DNA from 4 places in the Limosilactobacillus secundus genome. Region 1 is predicted to be linked to each of the others. Evidence: predicted binding sites of a transcription regulator. Region 1 holds the regulator's gene; each other region holds the start of a gene.
What was found. Region 1 encodes NrdR, which represses ribonucleotide reductase genes. Its sites were predicted from a motif close to ACACNATATATNGTGT; they were not measured.

Region 1 (7,534 bases):
GTTATTGACAATCATATCTTGTGCTATGGCAACGCACCTCCAATTTTTTTAGCGAAAGATCAAGCAAAAAAGCGAGGTACAAAAGTACCCCGCTTCATAACAACGACCTTATCCTAGTGGCCGATTATCATTCATCTCGTCAGCCCGGCGATCGATATCACCTAGGCGAGAAGCGGGTGCTTCTGCTTTTTCTTTCAACGTTTATTAGCTTACTAAATTCAAAGTTTAATGTCAAGAACTTTATCCCTTATCCCGCAAATTCTTTCCTTCCATTTCAATCTCACGTGATAAGTACTTGATTCTTTCCATAATTCGGGCCGCTTTGAGGGGTTCATTATCGCCTTGCGCATTGATAGCAAGGTGGTTATTTTGCAACTCATCCATTGAAAAATTAGAACTAAAGAAGGTTGGTAATTCTTCTTGCATCCGATATTCTAAGATCACTCCTAAAATATCATCTCTTACCCACGTTGTCATTGCACCAGCCCCAATATCATCAAGCATTAAAATCGGTGCCCGTTTAATAGCATCTAATTTTTCGCCAGTATTGTTTTGCTTGATCGAATTCCGCATTTCAACAGCAAAACTAGGGAAATGAACCATCGTTGTTGCAATTCCTTTACTCTTAGCGAGTTCATTAGCAATTGCTCCAAGGAGATATGTTTTTCCGACTCCAAATTTCCCATATAGGTAAAGCCCTGGTTGAAACTTATCTTTTTGATAATTATCTGTAAAATCCATGGCTGCTTGAATTGCCTTTGTTCGCGTATCAGTCTGGGTATCTTCATTTAAATAATAATCATCATATGACGCATTTTTAATGAACTTAGGCATATTAATCGAATTAACTAGCCGTTGAATATAGCGTTGGCGCTGTCGTTTTAATAACTGTTTAGTTGGAACGTAGGTTACGTCAATTTGTCCTGCACTGATAACCAATTGTGGAGAATATCCTGGGGCAACAGTTGGCACGCCTTTTTCAATTAATTGCTTTTCATGAAAAAACTCATAAAGCTTTGATTGCCCCCGTTTAATCGCTTCTTTACTAAGACGATCACGATTTTCGTTTAAGAAGGCTTGAACATCTTTATCCATATAAACTTGCTTCATCGTTTGTTGGATATTGTTTGCGATATTTTGACCGCGCATTAACTCTTGTAAAGTTTTGTTTAGTGACTGCATGCTGCCACCTCCTTTAGTTGCTACTTCTTCTTGCGATTAGCGATCCGTTCACGCAGTTTGGCAATTTCTTGTGAGGAAGCTTTTTTCATCAGCTCACTCGTATCTTTCTTGCTCCATGCTGGCATCGGTTCCTTAATCGTTTTGCGCCACTTATTTTTCTTTGACGTCTTTGCTTCCTTTTTCTTTTCTTGCGACTGCTTGTTAAAAGTTTTTAGTTGGACAATGGCTTGCTCTCCATTAATTATGCCATGTTGGAGCCAGTTATTGGCAATTGCATCGACAAAATTAGCGGTCAAAGTAGAATTTCCTCGGTCACTAATCACATACCAAGTTAAGATATTAATGGCATCTTGGGTAAGTTTTTCTTGCGCTACTAAACCTGTCAGAATATGACGTTCACCTGAAGTTACATAGCCACCTGTCTGCCCTTTAAGGACCTGCAGAAATTCGACTGGAGAGTAATCCTTAGCTGTCGCCAATAATTTCTGGTCTTTACTGGTCAGTTCACTATTTTCATTTGTCACCGGTGCTTCTTTTTCCGCTACTTTTGTCGTTGAGGAATAAACGATATTATAAGCAGATGCAACAATTTGCTTAAATTTTTTTGGATTGAAATGATTAGTTTTTAGATCAATCGACCGCAAAACCAATGTCTTCATCGTTGGCGCATCAATCCCATATAATTGATGTTCTAATAATATTAAGTCCCGATTATTTTCAAGGTCTGCACTGACAATTGGCTGATTAGCGAGTAAGTGAATTAGGGTTGACCAATCAAAGTCATCATTCATCCCCTTAGTTAACTGAGGTTGCTTTTCTACCGGTGATTGTTTTCGTGCCGTTAAAATTGCTTGTGGTGTTGCAGTAATTGACTGCGAATTAATATGAAACTCTTCAAAAAAGTTGTGACTCACATTAGTTAATGAAGTGTTAGAAGAAGCAAGCTTGTATTGCCGACTTTGCTTAATCAAACGTTCAAATGCTTCTTCTCCTACTTCTTCTAAAAGTAAAATACTCAGCAAATTATCAGCTAAAATTTTTTCTGGAGTAAGGGTCGGCTGCAATTCATAAACATATACGTCCCCGATCTCATCGTGCTGGAAATAAGTTTGAACTAAACCAACTGCCTCCAAACGATGAAGAGCCTCCAGCACTTGTTGACCCCCAGCATTTACCTGAGCTAACAGGTCACTTTGCAAGGTCCGGTTGGCAATCGTAGGATTAGGCAGCAGACGCGCTTTTAACGCATAAAAAAAGCTAAACGCAACTGGTCCTAAAATCGGCTGATAAAATGTTGCAAAAGTTTGGTCATTAAAACTAATAAATGCAGTGCTAGCCGTAACAACATAACCGGCTTGCGGATCAAAAGCTGCTGCAGTCATTTTACAGCCCTCCTAAGTTATTTTTTATGCTCTGCCTTCATCATGGTTTCAAGTTCACTCATAAAGGCATCAACGTCCTTAAATTGGCGGTAAACACTTGCAAAGCGAATATAGGCAATCTCATCGACGCCCTTTAATTCGTTCATCACAAATTTACCAATAATTTGACTGGAGACTTCGCTTTCACCAATGCTCCGGATTTGTTTTTCCACTTTATCTGCAATCTTGGTCAACCGCTCCATACTAACCGGGCGTTTTTCTGCCGAACGGACAATTCCATTGAGGATCTTTTGGCGACTGAATTCTTGGCGCGTACCATCTTTTTTAATTACTAGTAGTGGCGTTTCCTCGTACCGTTCAAAGGTTGTAAAACGAAAGCCACAATGAATGCACTCACGACGACGACGAATAAAGCTTCCGTCTTCGCTTGGCCGACTGTCGACAACCCGTGATCCATTTTTGTGACAATGTGGACAGCGCAATGTGTCCCCCTCCTTTATAGTATAAGTACTTTATTTTACCACATTTCACTCTGCTTTTAGCTGATTTATTAGGGCTACGACTTGTTTTTGCAGGGCAGCCTGGTCACCATTATTATTTATTTTAAAATCCGCCCGCGATTCTTTCTCTGATAATGGCATTTGGGCAGCAATTCGCACTTGAGCTTCCTTTTTAGAACAGTGATCGCGAGCCATTAACCGCTTAAGCTGAGTTTGTGGATCAGTATAAACAACTACAACATAATCACAATCTTCATCATAGTGTTGCTCTAATAATAATGGTGCATCTAATACCACGAATGGAATTTTCTGCTTTTTCAAAGTATCAACTTGCGCAAAGATGGCATCATAAATTAATGGCTGAAGAATCTCATTGAGTTTTTTCAGCGCTTCTTTATCATTAAAGACAATTTTAGCCAGAACGGGTCGATTGAGCTTACCCGTCGGCAAAAGTACTTTAGGGCCAAATACTTTGACAATCCTCGTTAACCCAACCGAGCCTGGTGTCTGGACTTGTCGCGCTACTTGGTCAGCATCAATCACCGGAATTCCAGTCTGGCGCAAAATGTTGCTTACCGTTGTCTTTCCAGTGGCGATTCCACCTGTTAATCCAACTATTTTTGTCATTTCCTATTCCTTCAATACTTGACAGTGTGGACAAAAGGTCGTTCCACGTTCAGCAACCTTAATTTTCACCATTTTCGTGCCACAACGCGGACATTCATCTCCCGCATGACCATAAGCTTTTAAACGATCTTGAAAAGCGCCGGCATCACCAAATGCATTTGTAAAACTATGAACAGTGGTTCCCTTATACTTAATCGCTGTCGCTAATTCTTTGATAATATTTTCTCGTAATTCAGCAATCTGGTTAGCTGTTAAAGTATTGGCTGGTTGCTCTGGATTTATCCCTGTCATCCATAGCACCTCATCAACGTAAATATTACCCAAACCGGCAACATGACGCTGATTGAGCAAGAATGGCTTAATCTTTCCCCGACTCTTTTTTAATTCAGCTGTAAAGTATGGCAAGGTGAAGGCGTCTTTTGTCGGTTCAGGGCCAATCGTCTTCAATCCGCCGACATTCATCTCATCTCCGGTTTTTACCAATGTCATCCGGCCAAACTTACGAGTGTCTTGATAACATAATTCCGTGCCATCCGTAAATTCAAAGACAACATGAGTATGCTTATCAATTGGTCCGCCAATTGGTTGGTTGTAATATTTTCCTTCCATGCGAAGGTGTGAAATCATTGTCAAATCATTAGTAAAACGGAAAAGAAGGTATTTCCCTCGCCGATCAACATTTTCAATCGTTTGTCCAATCAACGCCTGCCGAAAATCTTCAACATCATTGGTAATCGTTTTACCATAATAAACATCGATCGCATTAATTTTACGCTTAACAGCAATCTTCAGCAAACCGCGGCGAACAGTTTCAACTTCTGGTAATTCAGGCATTTAATTCCTCCGATCTATTTTTTAAGGTCATACCAGGTATCCCCATACTTACTATCTACTTTAAGCGGCACATCCAGCTTAACGGCCGAATCCATTACTTTTGGCACTAATTCCGATAGAATGGGGATTTCTTCCTTTGGGGCCTCAAAGACTAATTCATCATGAATCTGCAAGAGCATTTTTGCCTTTAGATGTCGTTTTTCAAGCTCATCTTGCATCCGGATCATCGCAATCTTAATAATATCAGCAGCGCTCCCTTGAATTGGAGTATTCATTGCAGTGCGCTCTGCAAACGATCGCTTGCTGAAACTTTTGGCATGAATGTCTGGTAAGTAACGACGTCGGTGAGTAATCGTCTCAACATAACCATTCTCTTTAGCAAACGCAATCGTATCATCGATGTATTTCTTTACGCCCGGGAATTCGTGGAAGTAATTTTGAATAAATTCATGAGCTTCTGCACGGCTAACATGAATCCGTTGTGCCAGTCCATAATCACTAATCCCATAAACAATCCCGAAATTAACCGCTTTTGCCCGACGCCGCATATTACGGTCAATCTCAGCATCTGGAGCCAAATGGAAAATCCGGCGAGCTGTACTGGCGTGAATATCTTCACCATTCTTAAAGTCTTCCTGAAGGTTTTTGTCACCAGTGATATGGGCAAGAACTCGTAATTCAACTTGCGAATAATCTGAAGAGAAGATTTGCCAGCCTTCCTGACTAGGAACAAACGCCTTCCTAATCAAGCGTCCTTCCGGCAACCGTACTGGAATATTTTGCAGATTAGGATCAACAGAGGACAAGCGACCAGTTTGCGTTAATGTCTGTAAGTAGCGCGTATGGATCTTCTGGTCATTTGAATGGATAACTTTCAGCAAACCAGTGATGTAGGTAGATTGAAGCTTAGCAATTTGCCGATATTCCAAAATTTGCTCAACAATCGGTGCCTTATCAGCCAACTTTTCAAGCACATCAACTGCAGTGGAATAACCGGTCTTGGTCTTTTTGATCACTGGTAATTTCAATTTTTCAAAAAGAATATGGCCTAGTTGCTTAGTGGAGTTAATGTTAAATTCCTCGCCAGCTTCTTGATAGATCTGACTTTCAATTTCTGATAGCCGTTCAGTTAACTTACTGCCCATATCTTTCAAAGTTTGTGCATCGACATGAACACCCGCGATTTCCATTTTTGCAAGAACCCGGGTTAGTGGTAATTCAATATCAGTATATAATGGCGTTTGCTTATTTTCGTCTAATTTGGCAAAAAGATCCTTGCGCAGGTGTTCAATTGCCCGCGCCTTCGTAGCCAGGTGACTAAAGAAGGTCTTGTCATCATCAGGCACAGCACGCTTAGCACCTTTACCGTAAACTTCCTCATCTGTTCGGACATCATCGTAACCGTGTTCCTGAGCTACTTGTCCCAGGTCGTTACTATTGTCATTAGTATTTAGAAGGTAAGATGCTAAAAGCAGATCAAAATTAATATTTTCAAGCGGAATACCGAGGCGATGAAGGCCAACGATTTGTGCCTTGGCATTAAAGACATTCTTCTTAACATTATCACTCTGGAGTAAATCTTTGAGGGGCGCTTCTTTAAGCAGATCCACATCTCGACTTGTAAACCAGTGCTCTTCATTGCCGAGCACAAACCCAGCGAATGGTGACGTGTGATAGTTTTCTTCTGGCATTTCAAGGTAAAAACTTACTTCACCCGTTAATTGTCCTAGTTCATCTAAGTTATCTTTAGTTAAAACTGTGTAGTCAATTGGAGCAATCTCAGCTTCGTCTTCGTCTCCAGCCCCATCGATATTCATCTTTTTCAAGAAAGATTTAAAACCCATCTCTTTGTAAAATTTAATCAAGTCATCCGTTTGTGGGCCTTGGTATTGCAAATCATCTAAGCCAATCTTAATCGGGGCATCCTGGAGAATTGTTGCTAATGTCTTACATTGTCGAGCAACCTCTTCATCCTCAATCAAATGTTCTTTCATCTTACTCTTTTTAAGGTCATCGATATGATCATAAAGTTCTTCAACTGAACCAAATTGTTTTACAAGCTTGATTGCAGTCTTTTCCCCAATTTTAGTTACACCAGGATAATTATCGGAAGAATCACCCATCAGTGCCTTCATATCAATTATTTGGCGCGGCGTAATCCCTAATTTTTCTTCGACATGTGCCGGAGTGTAATGCTCCGTATCAGTAACTCCCTTGTGAGTAACGGCAACAGTCGTATTCTCACTTGCTAACTGGGTAAGGTCTCGATCCCCTGTTACGATCAACGTCTTGTAGCCAGCATCATCCGCCTGCTTAGCCAAAGTACCGATAATATCGTCAGCTTCATAGTTAGCTAATTCATAACTATGTAATCCAGAGTCTTTGATTAATTCGCGAACATAAGGGATTTGCTCGGTCAATTCATTAGGAGTCTTGTTTCGACCACCCTTGTAATCATCATACATTTTCGTCCGGAAGGTTACCTTTCCTGCATCAAAGGCTACTAAAGCCGCATCCGGTTTAAAGCTTTGCAACACATGATCAAGCATCAACTTAAAGCCATAAATTGCAGCTGTATGCAAGCCATCCTTATTTGTAAACTTGTCCATTTGATTATGCATGGCAAAAAATGCCCGGAAAACAATACTATTTCCGTCAATTAACAATAATTGTTTTGTCATTTAATTCCCGCCCTTCTATCGCTAATAGTAATTGTACCAGAGAATATAGCAATGGTTTAGTTTCTTGACCAAAGATTTAAGTTATAATTAAAATGAAAAATCATTAGATGTGAGATGAAATTCATGGATAAACTCATTAACTATCAAAAGCCAGCAGAAGCACGGCTCTTTGCCCTCCTCCTCACTTTCAGCGGTGGCTTCATCGATGCTTTTACATATATCAAATGTGGGCGCACAATGGCAGCGGCCCAAACTGGCAACATTATTTTTCTAAGTGCCGCTTTAGCAAACCATAATTTTCTTGGCGTCGTTGATCGGCTTGGCTCAT
Region 2 (7,534 bases), on a different contig from region 1:
ATTTGCTTTTTATAAAAGTATCTTAACTTATGTCACAGTCCTATTTTAGTTTTTCTGATCTTTAATTTTGAATGATAAGAGCAATGCCACCACAATTAAGACTATTGCAAAGTAAATACCGTAGTGGAAACCATTAGTAAAGCGAACAGCTTCCGATCCACTAATAGAAGAACTCCCCCAAGCTAAGCAACTAGTCGCTAAGGCTGTTGCAAGTGCACCAATAACTTGTTGCATTGTGTTCATGATTGTACTGCCGTCTCCAGATTCTAATCCTGAAAGCGCACTTAAAGCACTAGTTTGGGCAGGAGACATTGCTAAAGGACAACCAATCATTAAAATAACATGCGCGCATACAACGTAAATAATGGAACTATGTGGTGTAGTAAAGGCCAGCATCAAAGCGCCAAATAGGGCAAGGATAAAACCAATTAAGGCAGGACGTTTAGCCCCGATACTATCGTAAAGGCGACCTGCAATTGCAGAAGTAGCTGCATTGATAATTCCACCAGGGAGCATTACTAGTCCAGTAAGGGCCACAGAAACTAAGAGCCCTCGTTGGTAGAATAGCGGTAAAAGATACATCGTGGAAAGAATGATTCCAAAGTCAAGCATCACGATGGAAGAACCAATTGTGAAGGCCGGATATTTAAAGATACGAAGATTTAAAATTGGTTCTTCCAGATGAAGTTGCCGATGGATATAAAAAATTAAAACAATAACACCGATTATTAATGCACTAAGAACTGCTGGTGAAGTCCAACCGTCTTCACTCGCTAAACTAGCACCGATAACCAGTCCCGAACACCCTACTGCCGACTCAATAATTGAAAGCATATCAACATGTGGCCTAGTAATTTCGCCAACATTTTCTAATGAAATAATCGCAAAGACTAAGGCAATAAATAAAAACGGGATAAATAACCAGAAGATCCATTGCCATGATAGCTTAGCAAGAATTAGTCCAGTTAAAGTAGGACCAATTGCAGGGGCAAACATGATTACGAGGGCACACATTCCTAGAACTGCTCCTATTTGTTTCGGTGGGAAGATTTGCATTGCTACTGCAAACATTAATGGAAGAATTAAACCTGTTCCGATTCCCTGAATCATTCGTCCAATCAGCAAAATAGTAAAATTATGCGCTAAAGCAGAGATGCAAGCCCCAACCATGAAGTCAATTAATGCAAAAATAATGACTTGGCGAGTTGTAAACCACTTAGTAATTATACTGGAAAGTGGCAAGATAATCCCAATAATTAACATATATCCAGTAACTAACCATTGAATTGCTGACGTACTTACTTGAAAAGCAGCCATCAATTTTGGCAAGGCAATATTTAATGAAGTCTCACTAAACATTCCGACAAAAGCTCCCAGCAGCATACTAACCATCATTAATTTAGGATGTGCTGCTTGTTTACGAGCTTGTAAAGCATTTTCCATAAATATAAAAACTCCTTTTATCCTAAAAATTGCACAAGGATTAGTCTAGCAAATTGCTCTATCTGCTCGTAAGTTATTTTTTTAATAACTAATAATCTTAAGTATACTAATTAAGATTATTAAGTTAGGTTTAACGTTTTCAAATTTGATCTTTTTGGTACAAAAAATTCTATTCGGTGATAATAGGAATTTAAAAATAAATGATTTAAAAGGTCACCTAAGAATCTCAAAATAGCGTCGTTACTTGTGATTTCATTTTATTCCTGGTAGATCAGAATAGAGTATAAACAAATATTTAAGAAACTAAATCGACCACAACATATAGTGTTTTGAATGTCAATACTTCCTATAAGTTGTATTTTGAGCTATGATAGATAACGTTAATTACGAGAGGGGAAATAAAAATGAAAGTGCAAATAATCGATAAGAAGGATCTTAAAAGTTTGACAAGTATTCAAGTAGTTAAACGTGATGGAACAGTTACACCATTTTATTCCTATAAGATTAACCTTGTTTTAAATGCGCTCAACGCTGATGAGCAGACTAGCCAAAGTGTTTATGTTGCCTTATTAGATGCCCTACTTAATCAAACAACTGTCACTACTAAAAAAATTGCGGATCTTTTTGTTAAAGGACTGGTTAATGCGAACCATGAAGAATTGGCAAAAGTTTATCGTGATTATCGCCAGCATGATGAAGAAGCATTTGCTGAAGCTACTAATCCCCAAAATAAGTTAGAGCAGCTTTTCGATCGAAACTCACGAATTGTTCACGAAAACGCTAATAAAGATAGTCATGTTTTTAATACTCAACGGGACCTTGAAGCAGGAGTTGTGAGTCGTGCATTAGGATTACGAATGCTTCCTGGTATTGTGGCCAAGGCGCATCTTCGTGGTGATATTCACTGGCATGACCTTGACTATTCACCGGTAACGCCTGAAACTAACTGTTGTTTAATTGACTTTGATGAGATGTTTAAGCATGGATTTAAGATTGGTAATGCCTGGGTTTCTTCACCACGCTCGATTCAAACGGCAACCGCGCAGATGTCGCAGATTATTGCTAACGTGGCGTCCCTGCAATATGGGGGATGTTCTGCTAATCGGATTGATCAATTATTAGAACCATATGCAAAGCTAAATTACGAAAAGCATATGAAGGATGCTGAAGAGTGGATAGTACCAGAGAAACGGGAAGAATTTGCTCGTGAGAAGACTAAAAAAGATATTTACGATGCAATGCAGGCTTTAGAATACGAGATTAATACCCTTTATTCTAGCCAGGGCCAAACCCCATTTACGACCATTAACTTTGGCTTAGGGACAAGCTGGATTGCTCGGGAAATCCAAAAAGCCATTTTGAAGATCCGGATTAAGGGCCTTGGTAAAGAACATCGTACAGCCATCTTTCCTAAATTAACTTTTACTATTAAACGAGGCTTAAATCTTGACCCCGAAGATCCTAATTATGATATCAAGCAACTAGCGCTTGAATGTTCAACGAAGCGGATGTATCCAGATCTTTTGATGTATGACAAGATTAAGGAATTAACAGGAAGTTTTAAGACACCAATGGGTTGCCGTTCGTTCTTACAGGGATGGACAGATCCAGAAACTGGTAAAGAAGTAAACTCAGGACGGATGAACTTAGGGGTTGTGACGGTTAACTTGCCACGGATTGCCCTTGAGGCTCATGGCGATAAGCAACTCTTCTGGGAGATCTTTCAAGAGAAGATGAATATTTGTAAGATTGCCTTGGATTACCGGATTAAGCGCACTAAAGAAGCTAAACCGGAAAATGCTCCCCTCCTGTATATGTATGGTGCATTTGGTAAACGGTTAAAAAAGACTGATAGTGTCGATGAAGTCTTTAAGAATAGTCGGGCGACCGTTTCGCTAGGTTATATTGGTTTATATGAAGTATGTACGACTTTCTATGGGTCAAATTGGGAGCATAATAAAGAAGCACATGACTTTGCAATTGCAATTACTAAGGCAATGCATGATTTATGTGCTGAATGGGAAAAAGAAGAAGGATACCACTTTAGTCTTTATTCCACTCCTGCCGAATCGTTAACAGATACATTCTGTCAAGATGATTTGAAGAAGTTTGGTCGGGTTGAAGATGTAACTGATAAGGAATACTACACAAATAGCTTCCACTATGATGTCCGTAAACATCCGACACCATTTGAAAAATTATCATTTGAAGAGGCTTTTCCTAAGTATGCGGCCGGTGGCTTTATTCATTATTGCGAATATCCTAACTTGCGCCAAAATCCAAAAGCTTTAGAAGCGGTTTGGGACTGGGCATATGAGCATGTAGGTTATCTTGGAACGAATACTTCAATTGATCAGTGTTTTAAGTGTGGATTCAAAGGTGAATTTGAAGCAACTGCTCGTGGTTTTAAGTGTCCGCAGTGTGGAAACCATGACCCAGCAACTTGTGATGTTGTTAAGCGGACATGTGGTTATCTTGGTAACCCTCAGCAGCGACCAATGGTTCATGGACGGCATGAGGAAATTATTCACCGGGTTAAACATATGAATGCAGGAATGATCAAGAATGCAGCTGAATTTGAACAGCACCGGCAAATGGATAATAAAGCCCATGCTCATATTACTGGTGATCAAATTTAATTATCAAAAGGCCAGTTGCTCGCAAAGCTACCGGTCTTTTATTATATAGGAGGAAAAATAAATGGTAGAAACACGATTACCCCGTAACCCTAAACCACAAGAATGGTTAGCGAAGGATCATTCACTACAATATATTGCAGACTATAAGCCCTTTAATTTTGTGGATGGAGAAGGGGTCCGGTGTAGTTTATATGTTAGTGGCTGTCTTTTTAATTGCCCTGGTTGCTATAACAAGGCGGCGCAGAATTTTCATTACGGACAACCCTACACCCAGGATTTAGAAGACCAGATTATTGAAGATCTTTCTCAAAGCTATGTTCAAGGATTAACTTTATTGGGCGGTGAACCATTTCTTAATACTCAGGTTTGCCTTAAGTTAGTTAAACGGGTCCGGAAAGAATTCGGCCATGAAAAGGATATTTGGTCTTGGTCTGGATATACTTGGGAAGAATTAATGAAGGAGTCGAGCGATAAACTTGAACTTCTGCACTATCTCGATATCTTAGTCGATGGCCGATTCTTGCTGGCTAAAAAGGACCTTACCCTTCAATTTAGGGGGAGTTCTAACCAACGAATTATTGATGTTCCGCAATCTCTTCAAACGGGGAAAGTGGTTATTTGGGATAAACTTGTTCATTAGAGGAGAAAATGATGGCAAAAATTTGGAAGCAAGAGCCAGCATGGTTAGAGAAAAAACGTCAACTGGCAGTTCTACTCCAAGCACGTTTCCCAACTTTACCGGGCCAAGAAGAATGGATAGATTACTGGCAAAAAGGGACAACTGGCGTAAGCAAGGGCTGGCTTTCCTTACAGGAAGATAGGTTAACAGCGATGCCTCTTGAAGAAGCTGTTAATGAATATTCAACGTTACTACAGGAAAATTTGATGGAGAAGGCCATCTTTTGGCAGGATAGCCAGTTAGTGGCCACCCACCTTGCAAATATTAATTGTGGCCAGTTTATATATCTGCGTCCACAAATTATTCGGGAGCGTCCAATTGTTTTTAATCCTCACCTTAACTCTGCAAACGTTCATAATATTATTGTTATCAGTGCAGGAGCTCATGCAATAATTGAAGAACGAATGGTTAATGATACGATATTGCCATCATATGAAGGGACAGAGATTTTAGTAGGAGCTAACGCGCATGTCACGTACCGCCAGGCAAATCACTCAACTAGTAAAAATATCTATCGGACAATCCATGCATATCAGGCTCATGGGTCAACGTTGCAGTTTGAAGTAGCGAGTCAAGTTCAAACTAAAGCGACTGTTGATCTTTATAGTTTTCTGGATGGGCAAAATACGCAGTGGGCTCCGACGATTGCTTTAAGCGGGACACAACATTTAACTGCAATGGTCGATGGTTTTGGTAAGGGAACTTCTGCCACTCTTACCCAGTATCGGGATCCTGAAATGGTCAATGAAGCACCTTTTAAAGTAAAAGCCGGAGAACCACTGACAATTAGCGAGGATATTCATCCATTAAAAGAATTAGCTAGTAGTGAGAGCTGGTTAAAACAAATAATGAGTGCTGAACAGAACTAAAGTTAATTACAGCAATGTTACAAGAAAATATTAATAACGAAAAATAAGTCGTTGAAATTCTTCTTTTAAGAACAATTCAGCGACTTATTTATTATTATGTTACAAATTTTGGCTAATTCTGGGGGAAAGTTAGCCAGGCCTAAGTTGCCATCAGGGCGTGGCCGAGGTTGATTTACTTGACAGACTATTAAAATTTTTATTACAAAGTATTACGAAAATCAACTGAATTGATATTTCGGAGTAATCCGTATGTAATTTTAAGGGAGTATAGTAATAGTTGTTGAGAGATATGAGAACTCAACAACTTAAACTAAATTAATAAATAACTAATTAATAAAAAAGAATTTTATGAAAAGGATGGGATTTTTCTTTATGAAGTTAACTAAGAACATCGCGAAAATCACTGCTGCCGTTGCAGGTGCTGTTGCTTTGGGAACATTTGCTACTGCAACTACTGCTAACGCTGATTCTGTTTACACGGTGCAAAGTGGTGATACTTTATCAAGTATTTCCTATAAGTTAGGTCATGACTTAACTTATGTTGACTCTTTAGTTTCAACTAATCAAATTGCCAATAAGAACTTAATTTATGTTGGTCAAAAGTTAGTAATTAAAGACGACGGTGAAGTGACCCAAGCTACTGCTCAACAAGCAGCTACCTTACCTGAAGTATCTCAAGCTCCAGCATCAGCTAGTGTTGAAAGTCAACAACCTAGTCAGGCTCCGGTATCAGCTAGTGTTGAAAGCCAACAACCTAGTCAAGCTCCAGTAGCAACTAGCCAAGTACAATCTTCAGCTGCACCGGTTTCTGCTCCTACTCAATCACAGGCTCCAGTACAATCCCAAGCACCGGTTCAACAACAAGCACCAGTTCAATCAGTAGCTCCACAACAATCAACTGTTTCAGCTGCTGCTCAACAAAGCTATAGTGCACCAGTACAAGCACAAGCTACTAGTTCAAACTACAGCGCAAGTGTTAGTGGTAATGATGCTGCGGCTAAGGCTTGGATTGCAGCTCGCGAATCAGGCGGTAGCTACAGTGCTCGTAACGGTCAATACGTTGGTAAGTACCAATTGTCAGCATCATACTTAAATGGTGACTACTCAGAAGCTAACCAAGAACGAGTAGCTGACCAATACGTAACTAGCCGTTATGGTTCATGGAGTGCTGCTCAATCATTCTGGCAATCACATGGTTGGTACTAAAATTTAATTATTAATTGTTAAAGTAGGAAATTGTCTCAGTAAAAGGGATGATTTCCTCTTTTTTGTAAAATGAAAAAAAGTTAATATTATTTTCATCCTAATCTTAAAAAATATATTATAATAGAGTTATTCAAGTGATGAAAGGATGAGATCCATGTCAAAAGAGAGTCAGATTATTGATACAAAATCATTATATGTAAATCCTGACCGCAGTGTTGCAACGTTAAACTATAGTCAAAATTACTTTACTGATATTCCTTCATTAATTAATAGTGATGAAGTAAAGGAAATTGTTCGTCTGTATTTAGCTTCGCGTAACCCTGATAATGATGATGATGCTTTTGATAATGCCACTGTTAACAAGTTTGTTGATATCTTAAAGAAAGTTCTTTTTGATGATGATAGTGCATTTGATGAATATGACCCTAAAGATATTCTTGAGAGTGTTGAAGAATTATACTCATACTATCGTTCACTATTACGGGTATCAGTAATTAATCTTAGTGATAATCAGATTATCGGTAACGAATTCCGGACTATTGATACTCAATTCAACGACTTAGTGCGTAAAGCATACCGGATCCTCGAAGAAAAGCTCCAAGGTTTTGAAAACCGGACTTATCGACAAGTTAATGCGGCAACTAACGCAACAATTTTAGTTCAACAACAAGATTGGAAGATTCCAGCTGGTTATGAAG
Region 3 (7,534 bases), on a different contig from region 1:
ATCTTGGTATTCAGCTAAAAATTGTTGCTTATCCATCAGAATAACCTCCATACATCAAGCAAACATTAGTAAACTTTTACTAAATATAATTTACTACTTTTTAACCACCTCGTCAATAAGCGCTTACAAATAATTCGACGCAACAAAGAAAACGATTACACGATAAAGAAGCTGATATACATAATTTCTTCTTTAATGCTACACTAGTCATAAATAATTGGAGGATTCAAATGAGGAACTACCAACCGACTGATCTAATTAAGCTTGCTTCACGTACGGGACGCTGGACTATTAAAAAGATTAATAATACGCCCACTTTATACACTACTAACCTTGGCAGCTACCTTCGTTTTAAGGCTTCAGGGGCTAAAAAGTGTCAAATTACTGTTTTGCCAAATCAAAATTTGCTATCTCCTAGCCAAGTGTTTGCTTTTCGAATTGATGATGGAAAGTGGCAACGGGTACAAGCTAGTTTAGCAAACATTGATATTCCACTTGATTCGGCATTACATACTATCGAAATAATGGCAGCCGGTAATACTGACATTGATGAAGTTTGGCGAGGTAATGAAGGCTTTGCGATTAAAAACATTTATCTCGACGGAGGTAAAATTACGGCAGCTCCTCAGCGTCCTTTGGTCAACTTTATCGGTGATTCAATTACGGCTGGTTGCTGGATAATTGGCAATCACCCTGCCGCTGACTACCGACCAGAGACTAACTATGCTGGAATTTGTGCAGACCTGCTTAACGTTGATAGTGTTCGAATAGCCTACTCTGCTGGGGGAGTGTTAAGACCTGCGACTGGCGGGGTACCAACAGCCGATGTCTTTTTAGGAAAAATTGATGATCAAACATCATGGACGCCTAATCACCCTAACCTCAACGTGATTAATTTAGGGGTTAATGACCGTCGTTTCCCCCTAGCTCAATTTATTGCCGCTTTTGACCTTTTTATTCAGCAAGTTAAGCTAACCTTTCCCCATGCTCCTTTAGCAATCATAATTCCTTTTAGTCAGACCTTTGCTTCTGAGATTCGAAAAATTGCCACTAAACATGACTGTTCGATAATTGAAACTAAAACTTGGCGCCATAGTTTCACTGATGGGCTCCATCCTGATCAAGCTGGCGCTATCACTGAAGGAAAAATGCTTGCTCAAGCTTTACAACCTCTTTTACCTCAATTCAGTGTACAATAGTAGTAAGAGTTAATACGAGGAGGATTCTCATGGCTAACCAACGCTTACTTCCAATAAAGAATGGCTATAATTTTCGTGATCTTGGAGGTTATCCAACAGCAGATGGGCATCAAACAAAATGGCATCGACTCATCCGTACAGGCTCACTTGCTCATTTAGATCAAACTGATCTGACTGTTTTAGATAATATTCCTATTTCTCTAGATATCGACCTCCGCGCTCCCGACGAAGTAAAGAAAAATCCTGATCGAGTGCCATCCCAAGCAAAGTATTATCATTTGCCTGTGTTTGAAGCCGACGAAACTGACGCCTCGCATAGTGATGAAGAAATCGCTGCTCAGATGCAACAACCAGGAAATGGCTATCACCATATGATTGATGTTTATCACCGAATGACCACGACTCCTTCAGCTAAGCAAGCTTATCAGAAATTATTTAATCTCTTACTGAATAATGAACACGGTGCCTTGCTATTTCATTGTACTGCTGGCAAAGATCGGACAGGGATGGCTGCTTATCTTATTCTCAGTGCCCTTGGCGTTGAACAAAAGATTATTATGGAAGATTACTTGCTAACGAATACTGTTACTCAAGATTTTCGTAATCACTGGCTGCAAGACATGCGGAATCATGGAGCCAGCGAGGAACTAGTGACAAACCGGGCTGCTCTTGCCTCAGTAGCTCCTGATTACCTAAATACAGCAATTAAAGGTATTACTCACAATTACGGAAACGTTAATCAATATCTTAATAATTACCTTGATATTACGCCTACCGAAATAAAAGATTTACGAAAATTGTATTTAGATTAGGCACGATTATAATTGTCTTATAAGGAGGAATTTTTATGCAAATCTCAGTACCATTAATTAATGGGATGTTAGCAGATGAATATGGTAAATATGCGCCAGCAGCTGATATGCTAGCTGACCATCCAATCAAGTCATTTCCAATTAAAATTATCAATGCACCAGCAGAGACAAAGACATTTGCAATCGTCTTTATTGATTATGACTCAACACCTGTCTGTGGTTTCACTTGGATTCACTGGTTAGCTGCCAACATTCCAGCAACGTTAACAGACATTCCTGCAAATGCTAGTCGAGAATTAGCAGATAAATTTGTTCAAGGAAATAATAGTAATGCCGGCTCGTTGGTTAACGGAAACCCATTGATAACTAGTGGTTATGTGGGTCCACAGCCTCCCGACAAAACTCATGATTATACTTTAATGGTGTTTGCGTTAGATGATACTTTACCCTTAAAAAATAAATACTGGCTTAATGACTTTATCCATGCAGCCAAGGGTCATATTCTAGCAAAAGCACAAATCGATTTGCCAAGTCGTGCATGAGGAGGAACTTATAATGGAAACAAGAATTTTCTTTAACCCAGGCGATTCAGTCGCTAATATTCATGATTATAATGAAGCTGTTCGGAAGGGACAAATTTTTAAACAAGCACGTCATAATGATGAACTTGTCATCGCTAAAGATCCTAATGATAAAGAATACGCAATTTTTTATGCTAAGGATGCCTTACCAGCTGAACACGGAAAGTCAAAGCCCTACGAAATTAAAAATCGTCTTTAAAATAAAAAGTGACTCGTGGCAATTTCCACGGGTCATTTTTTTATGATAATCAAAAGCTTAACGACCACCAACAATTTGGGCTGTCGAATTTTCAAGCCGTTCAATTAATGAATCAGCGTTGTTCTTAAAGTCATCAATAAACGAGCGCGATTGTGGTTGAATGCGTCCTACTTCATCACCCATAATATCCGTAACGACTAGGTCATCCCCATCCCACTTCACATCATCATAATGACCTTCAAGAGCTTCATCAAAAAATGCTTGGAGTATATCCCGAACAGCATTTTGAATAACAGCCTTTTCGTCAACTTGCTCACCACGTACCTGATGTTGAGCCAGCTGCATTGCTACTTCTTCCATATTTTCTGGAATTTCAACGCTCATTATGGATTCCTCCTCTAAAAAATTAATGGCGACGTAATTTCCGCCGAGCCTTTTTACTAAACTTGATTCCTTGAAGGGACTTCTTTTTCCGCTTTAATTGTGAATCAACTTGATTACCACTACGCTTAGCCACTTGTTGCTTTTGTTGCATTTCGCGTTGACGTTTGAGCAGGCGCTTACGTTCATATTCGCCCCATGGATTCAATAGGCCACGCATAAAGTCAGCAACTTCCTGCTTATGGTCGTCCATCCACGCTTCTGCCACATCTGCATCATCAGTATCGATACCATTACTATTGATGAACGATAAAACTAATTGGGTTTCCCGCTCATCACGATTTAGTGAGGCAAGCATGTCTTCTGATGGTTGCATATTAGCAATTGCTTTCAAGCCCAACTTATATTGATCCATGTTAATATAGTCATTTTGCTTCAAGTATTCAAACAAGGCCTGCGCACTTGGTACGATGTTATGAATTTGCTTAATTGAAATATGTGGATCTAATGGCATCATCATGCCTAATACACGTTGCAAGTTGCTGAAAGTCCATTGACCTGGATATTCATTGCATTCTTGAACCATTAATTCCAAGAACTCTTGCACAACATAGTTTAACTCAACATCATCTAATTCAAGATTATTGAATTGGGAAGCCGACTTAATAGCTTGTTGCACGTTTGCTAATAAGTCCTTGAACTTCTCCGGTGTCCATGTAATTTCTTTTTTAGCAGGACCTGCTTGAACCGGGGTTGCTTCTGTTTTGTCATTCTCCGCATTCCCATGTAATTGTGCCCATGTCTTATGTGCTTTCCGACACTCGTTCATCTTTGTCCGTTGTTCTTCCATTGCTTTTACAACTTCCGCAAGATTTTCAACTTTCAAAAATTCTTGATAAGCTCGCAAAACTGGAACAACCGCAATTCCAAATTGATTAGTTAGTGCTGGATCAGCGATGAATTCCCCGACCATGACCGCTTTTACTGCTTCTGGTGTCCAAGTAGTATCGGTCAAATGCTGATCATTTGCCATCTGGTTATTAAAACGCGTCAAAATATCCTGTGCATGCTTTTGCTGATTAGCAGATAACTGATGATAGTTGGACGAAGTAAGAAACTGGTCAATATGTTGTTCTTGTTCGTTCATTATCTATATATCCTCCGTCTCCAAATTGAATTTTCCTTTCTATCATATCATAATTATATCTAGTAAATATAACAAGATTGCTAATATACAAGGAGAAACTATACCAATGCAACGAAAAAAGATCCAAGAAGCAATGAAAAATGTCTATTTTCAAAAAATGACTGCAAATGGCTATCATGAAATTGAAGAACAAATTGCAAAATTACAACAGCAAAGGCCTGCAAAAATTGAACAATTAAAAGCAGCTCGTGCGCTTGGTGACTTATCCGAAAATACGGAATATAGTACTGCTAAGCGTGAGTTACGTCACCTTGAGAGCAGGCTTCGGTACCTCAATAAACAGCTTCAATATGCTGAAATTGTGACTCCCAAGAATGATCACACTATTGATTTAGGGACAACCGTGACAATTGAATTTGAGGATGACCATGAACAAGAAACTTATCATATTGTGGGAAAGCAGGAAGCTGATCTTGCCAAACAAAAAATCTCCTTTGATTCTCCCCTCGGTCAAGCGCTTCTTCACCAAACAATTGGGACAACCGTGACTGTTGAAGCTCCGCAATCTTCATATAAAGTTAAAATTGTTAAAGTTGAATTATAATGTTGATAAGTCATTCAATGCTCCCTAATCCGCTAAAGGAAATTTTTAAATTTATTATTTTCAACAATAGAGTTAATCTTCCGGCCTTTACTTAATTTAAGCGACCGATTAAATAAACTTTAGGGTATTGCATCCCTGATTTTGACCCGGTATACTATTAAACGTTGCTTTTTTGCATCCACAATATCTTGTGTTACTAGCCGGCAGCAACCACAAAATTACACAATATATAGTAGAGGGAGTCATATTAATGATTAGCGATTATTTTAAATTTCTTGCCCACCAATTAAAGGGCTGGCCACAACAAAATTATTACCTATTCTTTTTCAGTCTTGGCTGTCAGGTAATGACTTTAGTTAGTGCTCCAATAACGTGGGTAACTGTCATTACATTTATTGGAACCACCCTTGGAGTACTTTGCGTTTTAGCAATTAATGCTGCAAAGTCGGTAAATGGTTTCTTAGGTATTTTATCAGCATTATGTTTTATCATCGCTGGTTTTAGTGCTAAAAATTATTTAAGTATTGCCGAACAAATCGCCTATGTTATTACCCTCGATTTACCAGTATTACTTTCCGCAAACTGGAATGTTAACATGGCATCAAAGATCCGTAAATTCAATGCTCGTTCATGGACGGTTGCCATCATTGCAACAATTATCGTTTATTTTGTTTCTGGTTATTTAATCGGTCATCTTACCGACGATCCACGACCATGGATTGATGCAATCAGCTTTTCCATCAGTCTTTCCGCTGGTGTTATTTGCTTCTTGCGTTTTAACAACCAATATTTCTGGTGGCTTGCATCTGGTCTTGCCCAACTAGTACTTTGGTTTGTTTCTTACAAGCAAGGATCTGCTACTTTAGCAATGGCCGTTAATAGCTCGATTTACCTTATTAATGATGTTCTCGCCTTTACCATTTCACCATGGTACAACGAACGTGAACGTCAACGCCTTAGTAAAGAAGAAGCAGCTTATGCCAAAGAAATGGGCTTAGAATAAATATAAAAACAGCAAAGAGATTGAAATATTTTTTCAGTCAATTTGCTGTTTTTTTGTTTAATATTGTTTATTGTATTCATAAACTAATTCTGGTTCACGACCAGTACGATGATAAGCATTTAATGCATCTATCTGGGCCATCTCTTGGGCGCTAAGTTCGAAATCATAAATATCAGCGTTTTGGGTAATTCGTTCTTCGTGAACTGATTTAGGAATAAAAGAAACACCATTTTGGAGATGCCATCGCAATATAATTTGTGCGGTGGATTTATTATGAGCAGCAGCAATATCTTTTAATACTGGTTCGTTGAGGACTGCTCCTCGCCCTAAGGGACTCCAGGTTTGCGTTACTATTTGATGTTGATGATTAAATTGTAATAGTGGTTTTTGTGTTAATAGCGGATGTAACTCGATTTGATCAACAACCGGCATTTCATTTGCTTGGGTTGCTAAATATTGAAGGTGAATCATTTGGTAATTACTTACCCCAATCGATTTAGCAAGTCCTTCTTTTTTCATTTCTTCACAAGCCCGCCATGTATCAAAAAATGATCGTTCAATTGGCCAATGAACAAGCAACAAATCAACATAATCCATTTGTAATTTACGTAAGGATTCTTTGACAGAAGCAATGGCTTTATCGTAACCTTGATTTTCTTCTGCTACTTTAGTCGTCACAAAAAGATTATCGCGCGGAATGGCTAATTGCTTAAAAGCCGTCCCAACTTCTTGCTCGTTTCCGTATAATTGAGCCGTATCAAAAAGTCGGTACCCGTCTTCATATGCCTTTTTGACTGCTTGATTCATTGTCTCTTGTCCATCTACTTTATAAAGGCCAAAACCTTCTTGAGGCATTTTATTTCCATCAGCAAGAGTTAATAGGTTGTCCTTAATATCCATTAAAAATCACTTCCTTTCCTTATCTTTAATCAGCAATTTAGGATTGTCAATATTGAAGTTTTCTTTTCTAAACAAACTAATGTATGATGAGCTTATATCTATTTACGGAGAAATAATTATGGCTAAAATATTTATCGTTGAAGATAATCCTGATATTATCCATTCTACAGCTCAAGAATTAAATAAATGGCAACATGACGTTATCACAATTAACGATTGGCAAAATGTTGCAAATGAAATTATTGATGCAAATCCAGATCTTGTTTTATTTGATATCACCCTCCCAACCTTCGATGGTTTTTATTGGATTCAAGAGGTTCGTAAACATAGTCAAGTACCGATTATTGTTATTTCTGCAGCTGAAATTGATACCAACGTTATGCATGCAGTAGCCGCGGGTGCAGATGATTATATTATGAAGCCATTTGCAATGACGGTACTTTTAGCTAAAATTCAAGCTTTGTTACGGCGAAATAAGCAAACGACTGATGCAGAAAAAATAATGTGGGATCATAATTCATTCAATCCCCTTACTAATATTCTTACGAACGAAAATGGTACTGCCCAGCTCACCCCAACTGAAGGTGCTATGCTCCAAGTTTTACTCAGTCATCGTAATAAAATTGTTTCTAAGGAGCAATTACTTCAATGGTTATGGCAAGGTGGCAAGTACCTTAATGAAAACACCCTTAACGTTAATATTAGTCG
Region 4 (7,534 bases), on a different contig from region 1:
TTAATGATTTCAGCCACATTGTTTAATTTGTTGTGACCAAGATAATAAAGGGGAGTGTAGAAACCAGAGTAGAATAAGAAAGTTTCAAGGAAAACGTTGGCTACTTTCTTTTTTAGCGGGTCTTGACTTGGATCAAGGTACATATTTGCAATTTTAACAGCCTTATTTTGTAAGTATTCTTCTGTATCAGACCATTCAAAAATTTCTTTAATTTGGTCGGGAGTATTAAGTGTAGAAAAAATAGTTGAGTAACTCTTAGCATGAACTGATTCCATAAATTGGATGTTATTAAGAACTGCTGTTTCATGAGGAGTTTTAACATCTTCTTTAAGGGCAGTTAATCCTGCTTCTGATTGAACAGTATCAAGAAGGGTTAAACCACCAAAAACATGTCCGACAGTCCATTGATGATCGTCATCTAATTCACGCCAATCATTCATGTCATTGGCAACAGGGATCCGTGTATCAAGCCAGAACTGTTCTGTTAGCTTTTCCCAGGTAGCTTTATCGATCATGTCGGAAACTTCATTCCAATTGATTGCTTTATATTGATTTACAGGTTTAAATTCTTCCAGTTTCATTGATTGAGCTCCTCCAAATACATTGCTTTTAAGTAAGTCGAGATACCAAAAGCCGTTTGTATACATAATGTCAAGTTTACCAGTGCCCACCGTTTAAATCAAATTCTCGTTAGGCTTAGATAACACAACTTTCACATTGGTTTGCACCAATTTCAGCGCTATCGTCAGTAAATGTTCGAATGTAGTAAATTGACTTAATACCGCGTTTATAGGCATAGTGTCGTAAAATATTTAAATCACGGGTCGTCATCTTATCTGTGCGTCCATCCTTCCATTCATAAAGGCCTGCAGGGATCGTTGACCGCATAAAGAGGGTCATTGAAAGAGATTGATCGATGTGCTGTTGTGCAGCTGCATATGTGTCAATAACTTTTCGCATATCCATATCGTAAGCTGAACGATAGTAAGGCATCGTGTCGTTTGAAAGATATGGGGCAGGGTAATAGATTTTACCGATCATCTTTTCTTGTCGTTCTTCAACACGATTAATGATTGGATGTAGACTAGCAGTTGAATCGTTGATGTAGGAAGTTGAACCGTTTGGTGCTACAGCAAGACGGTATTGATTATAAAGACCATCTTTCATCACCTTTTCTTTCAACTTCTTCCAATCTTCAATTCCAGGAATAAAAATACCTTCAAAAAGTTCTTTAACAACATCTGATTGCGGACCCCAATCCTTAGTGACATATTTGTCAAAGTAAGAACCGTCCGCATATTTACTGTTCTCAAAATCGTGGAAAGTTTCGTGTCGCTCTTTGGCAATTTCGTTTGATGCTACTAATGACCAATAGTTTAAGAGCATAAAGTAAACACCTGTAAATTCAATCGCAACCGGACTTCCGTATTGAATATGGTGCTTAGCAAGGTAGCTATGCAATCCCATTGCCCCCAAACCAACTGAATGGGCAAGCCGATTTCCGTTTTGAATAGTTGGGACAACATCTAGGTCTTCTACGTCACTGATTCTGGTTAGTCCCCGCATCATGGCCTTAATTGATTTACCAAAGTTAGGACTTTCCATCATATTAGCAATATTGGTTGAACCAAGATTACAGCTGATATCAATTCCCATTTCTGAATATGATTGATCATCATTTACTCGCGCTGGTGCTTGGACTTGAGCAATTTCTGAACATAAATTACTCATCACAATTTTTCCATTAATCGGGTTATCCCGGTTTTCTGTGTCAATATTAATAATGTAAGGATAACCTGATTCTTGCTGAAGTTTACTAATTTCATCCTCCAAGTCCCGAGCATTAACTTTCTTCTTGCGAATATCATCGTTTGCTACCAAATTGTCGTATTCTTTTGTGATATCGACATAGGAGAATGGTATTCCATATACTCGTTCAACATCATAGGGACTAAACAAGTACATATCAGCGTTCTGTTCTACTAATTCATAGAACTTATCGGGAACCGTAATTCCAAGTGAAAGGGTCTTTAAACGAATCTTTTCATCAGCATTTTCCTTTTTTGCTCCTAAGAATTCAATGATATCAGGATGGAAAACGCTCAGGTAAACGACTCCCGCTCCTTGACGTTGACCAAGCTGGTTAGAATAGGAAAAACTATCTTCTAAGAGCTTCATTACAGGAACAACTCCACTGGCAGCGCCTTGTATTTTTTTGATAGGTGCACCAGCTTCACGAAGGTTGCTTAAATTGATTCCAACCCCACCTCCAATTTTAGAAAGCTGGAGAGCAGAATTGATTGTTCGACCAATGGTATTCATGTCGTCTGTTGTTTGAATCGCAAAGCAAGAAACAAATTCTCCCCGACGTTTGCGCCCAACGTTAAGGAAGGTTGGGGTTGCGGGTTGATAACGTTGATGGATGATTTCATCAGCAAGTTGCATTGCTAACTCTTCATCACCGTTGGCAAGGTAAAGAGCATTCATTGCGACCCGGTCAATATAATTTTCAAGGTAGTACTCTTTATCATTTGTTCGTAAGGCATATTGAGCATAAAACTTATAAGCAGCCATAAAAGAATGGAAGTGGAAGTTTTGTGCCTTTAAATAATCGTAAAGCTTTTCAATGAATGCTTCACTGTATTTATTCATAAAACTTTCTTCAATATAATCATTTTCTTCTAACCATTGAAAACGTTCCTTTAATGAAGAAAATCTTTTAGTATTTGGCTCAACATTATTTTTAATAAAGTCCTCTAAGGCTAATTTGTCTTTATCTAGTTGAATTTGTCCGTTTTTGGGGATATTTACTTCGTTGTTATAATCGTAATATTTAACTTTGGTCATATCGATATCAGATAACGCCATATTAATAACTCACTTTCTGAATTAATTTGATTATGTCAATAAAGAAGCCAGTGCACCAATAGCGAATTGATGCCTGGCAAAATCTTAGTTTATTTAAACTTAGGCAAGTTGGTTTAATTGGTCAGGACGAAAGCCAGAAAAAGCTTGACCGTTAGGAAGCTTTACAACTGGAGTCGCCATAAAACCTTCAGACTTAAGCTGAGATATGTATTCTGGTTGTTCATCGATGTTGTGTTCAATAAATGAAATTTTATGCTGCTCAAGGAACCGTTTTGTCATTTTGCATTGGATACAATTATTTTTTGAAAATACAGTTACCATCTTCACGAGGCCTCCTAAACGATTAGTCGATGTTTTCTAGTATAACGATGAATTAGAAAAAATCAATTAAAAAAGCACTATATTTCGTGCTTGTGAAATAGTGAAACACAATATATAGTGCTCAAGCTAGTCATTAACACCTGTGAAACTTTTTTTGATAGAACCCTTAAGCAGGTGATTAATAAAATTAATTTAAAAAACTAATTTATTATTATACACTGAACAACAGGGTAATTTTAAGTGCTTGGAGAAAAAGAATGGAAAAAATCAATTCATCATTATCTGAACAACAAAAATTTATGAAGATGGCGATTGCAGAAGCAAAACAAGCCAGAATTTTAGATGAAGTACCAATTGGTGCGATTGTTGTCCACGATGGACAGGTAATTGGACGTGGTCATAATATGCGTGAAAAGTTTCAAGATGTTACCTATCACGCAGAAATGCTTGCGATTATGGAAGCATGTACTAATTTAGGAAGTTGGCGGTTAGAAGATTGTGACTTATATGTTACGTTAGAACCGTGCATCATGTGTAGCGGTGCCATTATCAACGCACGAATAAAAAATGTTTATTATGGGGCTGCCGATCCGAAAGCCGGGGCAGTTGATAGCTTATACCATTTGCTAAATGATTCACGGTTAAATCATCAAGTTAATGTCCATTCTGGTATTTTAGGGGATGAGTGTAGTCAAATGTTAAAAAACTTTTTCCGTGAAATTCGTCGCCGCCGGAAAGAGGCCCGACGAAAAAATAAGACTAACCCCTAGTAATTTAAAGAAAAATAGTGTATTATACTATTTGCCGTAAGGCCTTAGAGCAAGGGTATGCTTACGAACCGTGTCAGGTCTGGAAGGAAGCAGCACTAAGTATGATATACCTTGTGCTCTAAGTTTTATTGATAATTAAGCTGACCCGTAATGGTTTATTGCGGGTCTTTTTTATTTTTAAATTTTAATTAAAATATATTTTAACTACTTTATATGATTAATTCCTTGTATAATATTTTATAGTATTTTAAATTCAGAAAGGGAGTCTAGCGATGAGTTATCAGGCATTATATCGTGTCTGGCGACCACAGCGATTCGATGATCTTGTCGGTCAACAGATTGTTACAAGAACCCTAAAAAACGCCATTATCACTCACCAGATAAGCCATGCATACTTGTTCGCTGGTCCACGTGGTACTGGTAAAACCTCAGCGGCAAAGATTTTTGCTAAAGCGGTTAATTGTCATCACTCCAAGGATGGCGAACCATGTAATGAGTGTGAGATTTGTAAAGCAATTACAAACGGGCAATTAAATGATGTAATTGAAATCGATGCAGCTTCTAATAATGGGGTTGAAGAGATTCGTGATATTCGGGATAAGGCAAAATATGCCCCTACCCAAGCGGACTACAAAGTTTATATAATTGATGAAGTTCACATGCTCTCAACAGGGGCTTTTAACGCATTACTAAAGACGCTTGAAGAACCACCAGCCAATGTGATTTTTATTCTTGCAACTACAGAACCTCATAAAATTCCTTTAACAATTATTTCGCGGGTTCAACGATTTGATTTTCGACGAATTTCAGCAGAAGATGCATTTAATCGAATGAAATATATTCTTGATCAAAAGGAAATTACTTATGATGAGAAAGCATTATGGGTAATTGCAAATGCCGCTGAAGGAGGAATGCGGGATGCGTTGAGTATCCTTGACCAGGTTCTTTCTTTCAGTGATAATGAGGTAAAGTTGGATGATGCTTTATTAGTTACCGGAAGTGTTACTAAACAGTTATTAAAGAAGTACTTTTTGGAAATTAGTAAGCATGAAGGGGCGGCTGCTCTTGATACCATGAAAGATATTTTGGATGAAGGAAAAGATGGTCAGCGGTTCATTGAGGACTTGATCTCCTTTATTCGTGATATTCTGTTGTACCAAGAATTACCAAGCTTGATTAGTGTTGAGAGTACAGGACTAAAGCAGGAAGACTTTGAAGAAATAGTCCAACTTGCTTCTTCGGCGACCTTATACCAAATGATCGATGAACTAAATAACATTCAAGAAGAGATGCGTTTTACGACTCATCCAGATGTGTATTTGGAAGTTCTTACAATAAAGCTTGCACAAATCGACCCCCAAAAGAATATTCAATCGGCACCAACGGTTTCTTCGGATACAAATACTGAAGCTACTAAGATGATTGAAAAATTACAACAAGAGATTCAGCAATTACAACAAACAGTAAAACAGTTGCAGAATACGCCGGTAAAGGCTAGTCGACCATCACCTCAGCAACAAAATGAGCAACCACGAGTGCAGCAAAAGAAAGTGCAGGTTAATCTCAATAAGATTTACCCAGTATTAGAAAATGCGACTCGTCAAGATTTAATAAATGTTCGTGAGTTATGGGGAGATATGTTGAACTTATTATCGGTGCCGCAACGGTCCTTACTTCACGTTTCACAACCAGTTGCTGCTAGTGCCGTGGGAATAATTGTTGCTTTTGATTATCCGTTCTTATTCCAGCAAGCCGCTGATGATACAACGTTGTTAGGGAATATGGAAAGTGCTTTGCAACGTTTAACTGGGAATGAACGGCAAGTTGTTTTTGTACCTAAGGATAAGTGGCCAAAAATTCGGCAAGACTTTATCAAGGATCATGGTTTTGGTAAGAATCAGCAAAAGACTCAACCCATTATTAAACAAAAGACGCAAGCTACTGAAGGAAGCGGACAACCCCCTGCAGGCACACCGGCACCAATGGTAGAACCACCGCTTCCACCAGAAGATGAGGTACTAACTGAAGAAAAATCACCTCAAGAAGATAACCAAGTAGCAACAGCACAGAAGCTATTTGGTAGTGATATTGTTAAAGTAGAAGATAATTAAGAAAAAGGATGGATGATATTATGATGCGTGGAATGAATATGCAACAAATGATGAAGCAAGCTAAGGCAATGCAAAAGAAAATGATGGCTGAACATGAAGAACTTGCTAAACAGGAATTTATTGGAAAAGCACCGGATGATATGGTGACTGCTACGTTTAGCGGGGATAACCAATTATTGGACTTAAAGATTAAACCAGAAGCAGTTGATCCAGATGATATTGATATGCTTCAAGATTTGGTAATTGCTGCTGTGAAAGACGGAATGAAACAAGTCAATGATGCTACTCAACAAAAGCTTGGTAAATATACGCAAGGTATGGGGTTGTAAAAAGTGATCCAATATCCAGAACCATTAGCGAAATTAATTGAAAGTTATACTAAGTTGCCAGGAATCGGGCAAAAGACTGCAACTCGTCTGGCGTTCTATACTTTGAGTATGCAAGAAGATGATGTAACGAACTTTGCAAAATCTCTTCTGTCTGCTAAAAGAGACCTTCATAACTGTAGTATTTGTGGCAATATTACTGAAGACGATCCTTGTCCAATTTGTCGTGATAAGACTCGTGATCATTCGCAAATTCTAGTTGTTGAGCAGTCACAAGACGTTATGGCAATGGAACGAATGCATGAATATCACGGTTTATACCATGTCCTTCATGGAGTTATTTCTCCAGTTGCAGGAACAGGCCCTGAAGATATTAATATTACAAGTTTACTTAAACGGCTAAAGAAAGATGATGAAGTAAAGGAAATTATTATTGCAACTAATGCTTCATCAGATGGTGAGTTAACGGCCGGGTACCTCGCCAAGCTAATTAAGCCTGCAGGAATTAAGGTCACTCGGTTGGCACATGGGTTATCAGTTGGCGCAGATATTGACTATGCTGATGAGATGACATTATTCAAAGCAGTTCAAGGGCGAACGGAGATGTAAGGAAATGTTTTTTAAGCGGCCTACTAAAGAAGTGGAACGTAAACGAAATCAGCGCCTGTTAGAAGCGGTATATTCTACGAAGGCCAGTTGGGATCATGCACGTGAAACTGAACGAGCAGTATATGAAGCAAACGTTAATAGTGAACTTCATTACCGTTCTCGGATTCAAGAGCAGAAATTTTTATACCTATACAAAATTGCTCGTAAATTTAAAGTTCACGGGACATTAAATGATGGGGTAATTGATCGCTAGGAGAGAGAAATGGACGGTAAATTTATATCATTTGAAGGACCAGATGGAGCTGGCAAGACAAGCGTGATTCAACAGATTCAACAACAATTGGAAGATCAGCTTGGCACAGAAAAAGTTATGTATACTCGTGAACCGGGTGGTAATAAGATCTCTGAGCAAATTCGCCAGATACTCTTTGACGGTCAAAATACCGATATGGATGGGCGAACGGAAGCATTACTTTTTGCTGCTGCTCGTCGACAACATATTGTTTCAGAAATAATTCCTGGATTGAAA

Region 2: nrdD (anaerobic ribonucleoside-triphosphate reductase) is a predicted target of NrdR. The motif match lies at 1,756-1,771, and genes of this name have one in related genera.
Region 3: pnuC (nicotinamide riboside transporter PnuC) is a predicted target of NrdR. The motif match lies at 5,144-5,159, and genes of this name have one in related genera.
Region 4: nrdH (glutaredoxin-like protein NrdH) is a predicted target of NrdR. The motif match lies at 3,295-3,310, and genes of this name have one in related genera.

What each region holds. Positions count from the first base shown of each region.
Region 1 covers NZ_JAJGUA010000034.1:9,632-17,165, reverse strand. Annotated here, with positions in the region: gene infC (translation initiation factor IF-3) at 1-15, opposite strand, end outside; ribosomal protein L20 leader region at 58-194, opposite strand; gene dnaI (primosomal protein DnaI) at 241-1,182, opposite strand; gene LMB57_RS05435 (replication initiation and membrane attachment family protein) at 1,203-2,564, opposite strand; gene nrdR (transcriptional regulator NrdR) at 2,582-3,046, opposite strand; gene coaE (dephospho-CoA kinase) at 3,092-3,691, opposite strand; gene mutM (bifunctional DNA-formamidopyrimidine glycosylase/DNA-(apurinic or apyrimidinic site) lyase) at 3,695-4,525, opposite strand; gene polA (DNA polymerase I) at 4,540-7,206, opposite strand; gene LMB57_RS05410 (YoaK family protein) at 7,330-7,534, shown strand, end outside.
Region 2 covers NZ_JAJGUA010000004.1:41,834-49,367, reverse strand. Annotated here, with positions in the region: gene LMB57_RS00305 (DHA2 family efflux MFS transporter permease subunit) at 46-1,443, opposite strand; gene nrdD (anaerobic ribonucleoside-triphosphate reductase) at 1,848-4,082, shown strand; gene nrdG (anaerobic ribonucleoside-triphosphate reductase activating protein) at 4,144-4,722, shown strand; gene LMB57_RS00290 (SufD family Fe-S cluster assembly protein) at 4,731-5,630, shown strand; gene apf (aggregation-promoting factor) at 6,003-6,836, shown strand; gene LMB57_RS00280 (phosphoenolpyruvate carboxykinase (ATP)) at 6,991-7,534, shown strand, end outside.
Region 3 covers NZ_JAJGUA010000024.1:138,873-146,406, forward strand. Annotated here, with positions in the region: gene LMB57_RS02380 (galactokinase) at 1-36, opposite strand, end outside; gene LMB57_RS02385 (SGNH/GDSL hydrolase family protein) at 231-1,199, shown strand; gene LMB57_RS02390 (tyrosine-protein phosphatase) at 1,229-2,011, shown strand; gene LMB57_RS02395 (YbhB/YbcL family Raf kinase inhibitor-like protein) at 2,047-2,553, shown strand; gene LMB57_RS02400 (hypothetical protein) at 2,567-2,791, shown strand; gene LMB57_RS02405 (hypothetical protein) at 2,849-3,175, opposite strand; gene LMB57_RS02410 (hypothetical protein) at 3,198-4,319, opposite strand; gene greA (transcription elongation factor GreA) at 4,426-4,923, shown strand; gene pnuC (nicotinamide riboside transporter PnuC) at 5,174-5,926, shown strand; gene LMB57_RS02425 (aldo/keto reductase) at 5,984-6,826, opposite strand; gene LMB57_RS02430 (response regulator transcription factor) at 6,906-7,534, shown strand, end outside.
Region 4 covers NZ_JAJGUA010000032.1:69,514-77,047, reverse strand. Annotated here, with positions in the region: gene nrdF (class 1b ribonucleoside-diphosphate reductase subunit beta) at 1-581, opposite strand, end outside; gene nrdE (class 1b ribonucleoside-diphosphate reductase subunit alpha) at 697-2,868, opposite strand; gene nrdH (glutaredoxin-like protein NrdH) at 2,968-3,189, opposite strand; gene tadA (tRNA adenosine(34) deaminase TadA) at 3,447-3,959, shown strand; RNA gene ffs (signal recognition particle sRNA small type) at 3,995-4,092, shown strand; gene dnaX (DNA polymerase III subunit gamma/tau) at 4,232-6,070, shown strand; gene LMB57_RS05035 (YbaB/EbfC family nucleoid-associated protein) at 6,091-6,399, shown strand; gene recR (recombination mediator RecR) at 6,403-7,005, shown strand; gene LMB57_RS05025 (YaaL family protein) at 7,010-7,258, shown strand; gene tmk (dTMP kinase) at 7,268-7,534, shown strand, end outside.